2 regions of the Flavobacterium sp. GP15 genome follow, and region 2 is predicted to be linked to the other one. Evidence: riboswitches for the same ligand, from Rfam matches in the RefSeq annotation. Region 2 holds a riboswitch; the other holds the start of a gene.
The links. A riboswitch is a leader RNA that binds a small molecule or an ion and turns the genes downstream of it on or off. The one in region 2 is predicted to bind S-adenosylmethionine.

Region 1: another riboswitch for S-adenosylmethionine. It lies ahead of H2650_RS11780 (Na+/H+ antiporter NhaC family protein); the one in region 2 lies ahead of thrA (bifunctional aspartate kinase/homoserine dehydrogenase I).

Annotation. Positions count from the first base shown of each region.
Region 1 covers NZ_JACFTC010000005.1:154,059-156,468, forward strand. Annotated here, with positions in the region: gene H2650_RS11780 (Na+/H+ antiporter NhaC family protein) at 1-1,197, opposite strand, end outside; SAM-I-IV-variant riboswitch at 1,255-1,352, opposite strand; gene H2650_RS11785 (hypothetical protein) at 1,471-1,893, opposite strand; gene sucD (succinate--CoA ligase subunit alpha) at 2,108-2,410, opposite strand, start outside.
Region 2 covers NZ_JACFTC010000007.1:60,429-62,838, reverse strand. Annotated here, with positions in the region: gene H2650_RS13440 (hypothetical protein) at 1-122, shown strand, start outside; gene H2650_RS13435 (hypothetical protein) at 615-824, shown strand; SAM riboswitch class I at 1,023-1,145, shown strand; gene thrA (bifunctional aspartate kinase/homoserine dehydrogenase I) at 1,229-2,410, shown strand, end outside.

The DNA.
Region 1 (2,410 bases), on a different contig from region 2:
ATCTGCAAAGCTTAATATCAAAAGTACTTGAGCTCCATAAGGTAATATTCCTTGAATAACACAAGAAAAAATATCAAGTATGGTCGCGGTTTTCTTTGCACTCAAATTGTATTCATCATTAATTTCTTTTGCAATACTTCCTGTAATCACAATAGAAACGGTGTTATTAGCGATTGCTAAATTGGTTAATCCAACTAAAACACCAATTCCTGTCTGCGCCGATTTCTTACTCTTTATTCGCTTTTTAACTTGATATAAAACGTAATCAATTCCGCCCGCTTTATCAACCATCGCAGCTAAACCACCTGAAAGCATAGAAAGTAAGAATATTTCTGTCATACTGGTAAAACCTTCATATATTTTTTGGGTAAAAACCATAAGCGTAAAATTACCACCAAAATAACCTATAATTCCCGCTAACAATGTTCCTATAATTAAGGTAGAAAATACATTAATTCCAGAAACTGCTAATACAATAACGAGTATATAGGGTATGATAGCAATCCAATTAAAATCAGTTTTAGGGATGGCAACAGAAACAATTTCTGAGTTTAAACCCAAATAGAAAAATACTGCAATTGTAATTATAGCAGCTGGAAAAGCAATAAATAAATTAATTTTAAACTTGTCTTTGAGTTTACAACCTAAAGATTGTGTTGCCGCAATAGTAGTATCCGAAATCATAGAGAGATTGTCTCCTAACATAGAACCACCCAATAATGCACCCGAAATCAAAGGTAATGAAGCACCACTTTTATCCGCTAAACTCACTGCTATAGGACCAATTGCAACAATTGCCCCAACAGACGTACCAGTTGCAGTAGATAAAAATGCGGCAATCAAAAAAATACCTAAAGGAAAATAAGCAACATCAATATTGTTTATTCCCAAATTTACAACAGCATCTACTCCACCAGTAGCTTTACTCACTACAGCAAAAGCACCAGCAAGTAAATAAATAAGACACATCGTCATTATTTTACTTTCACCACAACCAGCAATTAGCGTATTCACTTTATCTTCTGTAGAAGATTTAAAAAGTAGGAAAGCCGCAATTATTCCAATTAAAACAGCAATTGGAGACGGGAAAGCATAAAAATCATCTAGCCAAATACCAACTCCTAAAAAAGTAGCAATAAAAATAAATAAAGGAATTAATGCGAATGGATTACCATTATTTTCACCTTGTTTAGTCATAATCATTTTTTAAATTAAAGGGCTATGACGAAAAACAAAAAAGCAAAACAGGAATAAAAAAACAACATTTTTTCCAAAGGATTTGGCTTATCGTTTTAGCACCTTGCTCGTTGTTGCAGGTTGCTATCTCTATTAAGAGATTCGTGATAACGGGAGCAAAAATAGTACTTATTTTTTTATATAAACAAATAAAAAATACTATTTATGAATTTAAAACAAAAAAAAAGACCTTACCGAAGTAAAGTCTTTCAATTGTATTAGTATAGAAATAACTTAAAAAGCTACATTCCATTTTGGCAATTTTCCATTTTCATCTAAGAAATTTTGTAAAACTTGTGCTTCTACAAATGTTGGAATTACTTTAGAATTATCATTAAAAGTCTCATACCAAACTACTTCAAGTGTGCTAATATCTTCTTTTTTCATTTGTGCTGGCCAAGAATATTTTCTTCCTGTTTTAGCGAATTGGTGTCCTTCGACTATTTTGTCATTCAAACCACCATTTTTAATTTTCAAAGTTCCGTCATTTTGAACAGTTCCAGTAGAACCAACCATAATTAACTCTTTTACTTCACCAACTGCATAAACCAAAAACACACCAGATCCTTCAGATGCATTGCAAACTTCTGCTAAACTATCTTCTGCTGTAAATGAAAACTGATTGGTAACTTTGAATTTTTCTAACTCCTTGTACATATATTATATTTTTATTTGAAATGGTCTTCCTAGATAAAACTCACAAAAATCGGAAAAGTTATCTAAACCATTCGTTTACATTTTTTATTTATCAAAAATAAATCTATTAAACACTATTTTTAATAAAGTGCAAAGGTATTCTTTAATTCCATTCAATAATAAAAAAGCCCCACAAAATGTGAGGCTTTTAATTTTTTTTTATAAATATAAAAGATTATCCTAAAACTTCTTTTACTTTTTTACCAATTTCAGCTGGAGAATCTACTACGTGAATACCACATTCTCTCATAATTTGTTTTTTAGCTTCAGCCGTATCATCAGATCCACCAACAATTGCACCTGCATGTCCCATTGTACGTCCTGCTGGAGCAGTTACTCCTGCGATGAAACCTACAACTGGTTTACGGTTTCCGTCAGCTTTAATCCAATGAGCAGCATCCGCTTCTAATTGTCCACCGATTTCACCGATCATTACGATACATTCTGTTTCTGGGTCATTCATCAATAATTCTACTGC
Region 2 (2,410 bases):
CTTATATGCAGCAGAAATGGCAATTTTTTAAAAAGCAAATCAGCAGGGCCTACAAATACAATCGTTTGAATGATCAACAAATTGAAAGACTGATGAATATGAAAACAATAGAAGGTTGTTAACGATTATTTAATATTAGAAATCCAGTCTTTTTATTTGGAAATATGAATTAAAAGTTGCATATTTGATTTTGAAAAAAATAAAGATGAAATATACAATTTACACTATGTTTAAAGTCGGTCAGGATAATTCCTGAGGGTAGTTTATTGCATAATTTTAAATTAAAATTATAAGAAATAAGCTTCCCATGATAGGGAGGCTTTTTTTATGAGCATACAAAATTAAATTGATTTATATTAGAATCGGAAATAGATGAAAAAACTAATAAACAAGACAATAAATACCGTAAAAGTCACCAATGTAATTGTGGTGTGTACCATTTTATGCATGCATGACTGTTGATTCCAAAAGTATAAGTTTGATATATAACTTAAAACCCTTTTGGATAGTCATCTAAAAGGGTTTTTGTTTTTTTACTAGTATTTGAAAACTAAGATAGTATAACAACAATAAGAACAAAAAAGAATTTTATAAACCTAAACAATTATTAAATTATGAGTGCAACTAAGTATTTTGCAAAAACATTTCAGTTATTAAAAAGTATTAATTTCAGAAATAAAACAGTAAAGGGGAACGACTTTATCAATGAACTAATCGATTCGAGATTTGAATTTTCAAAAAATGATGCTTTGCCACAAAATAAAGTGACAGATTCATTACTTTTTTTAATGTATTCAAAAGAGAATGAAGCGTTGTTTATTTAGGAAATGGGAAAGTAATTTCCATTATCTGATGATACAAAAAAATGCAAAGTGTTACTCTGATATAGTATAGTTTTACTTTTAATTTATAAGTTTAACACTTTGCTTTTATTTTTCTTATAAAAATCAAAAGACACGAAAATTTGGTTTTTAAAAATAATAGCAGTTAATTTGCTGCTTTAAGTTCACACTTGTATTGAAATGTTATAAAGAAAGGCAGAGGGATTAGACCCGATGAAGCCTTAGCAACCCTTCGATTTATCGGAGAAGGTGCTGCATTCTACCTTGAACTGAATTTGTTTCAGTTGCTAGGAAAGATAACAATAAGAATTCGTCTAGATACCCAATATTCTAGCTTTCTTTCTAATATTTCCAGACACAAATCAAAAATCATAAAAGATTTGAAATTGGAAAATAAACCTTCATTAATTAAATTACAAGATTTCACCACTCATAATGGTGCTTTCTATGCTACCCTAAATTTAAGCTATCAGATTTTTGGCGCCGATTTGCATTCTGCTCCCATAATTTTAATTAATCATGCTTTAACTGGAAACTCACAAGTTATTGGTGAAGCTGGTTGGTGGAACGAAATAGTAGGCGTTGATAAAACAATTGATACCCGAAAATATACCATCATCGCTTTTGATGTTCCAGGCAATGGTTTTAATTCAGCTACCATCGACAATTACAAGGATTTTATTGCAAGAGATATTGCTAAAATTTTTCTGGAAGGACTTCGTGTGCTAAAAGTTGATCAACTTTTTGCGCTTATCGGTGGATCAATAGGTGGAGGAATAGGTTGGGAAATTTTGGCCTTAGAGCCTAAATTAACTCAAAATTTCATTCCCATTGCTACCGATTGGAAGGCTACCGATTGGTTGATTGCTAACTGTTATTTGCAAGAGCAAATCTTAAATAATTCTAAAAAACCTATAGAAGATGCACGCATTCACGCAATGTTGTGTTACCGAACTCCTGAATCTTTTAAGGAAAAATTTAATCGAGATATTAATGTGCAACTCGAAACTTTTCAAGTGGAGAGTTGGTTGAATTATCACGGAGAAAAATTGGAAAAAAGATTTCAGTTATCGGCCTACAAGATGATGAATCAATTATTAAAAACCATTGATATCACTCGGAATAGAGAATCTTTTGAATCTCTTATTTCTAAAGTTGATGCCAATATTTATATAGTAGGAATCAACTCTGACTTGTTTTTTACGGCAAAGGAGAATAAAGAAACATACAACGATATCAAAAAATTTAAAAACAATGTATTCTATAGCGAGATTGACTCGCAGCACGGACATGATGCTTTCTTGATAGAATATGAACAATTAGACAATTTATTAGAAGTAGTCTTCAAAAATAAAAAACAAATGAAAGTACTGAAATTTGGCGGAAAATCTTTAGCAAATGGGGAAGGGATTAATACGGTTCTAAATATTATTGAAAGTAAAATAAAGCAAGAAGAAAAAGTTACTGTTGTTGTATCCGCAAGAGGAAAAGCTACTGATGAACTTGATGATATTTTAACAATCGCTGTGAAAAATGGTAATTACAAACCACTTTTAGAGAGTTTTAAA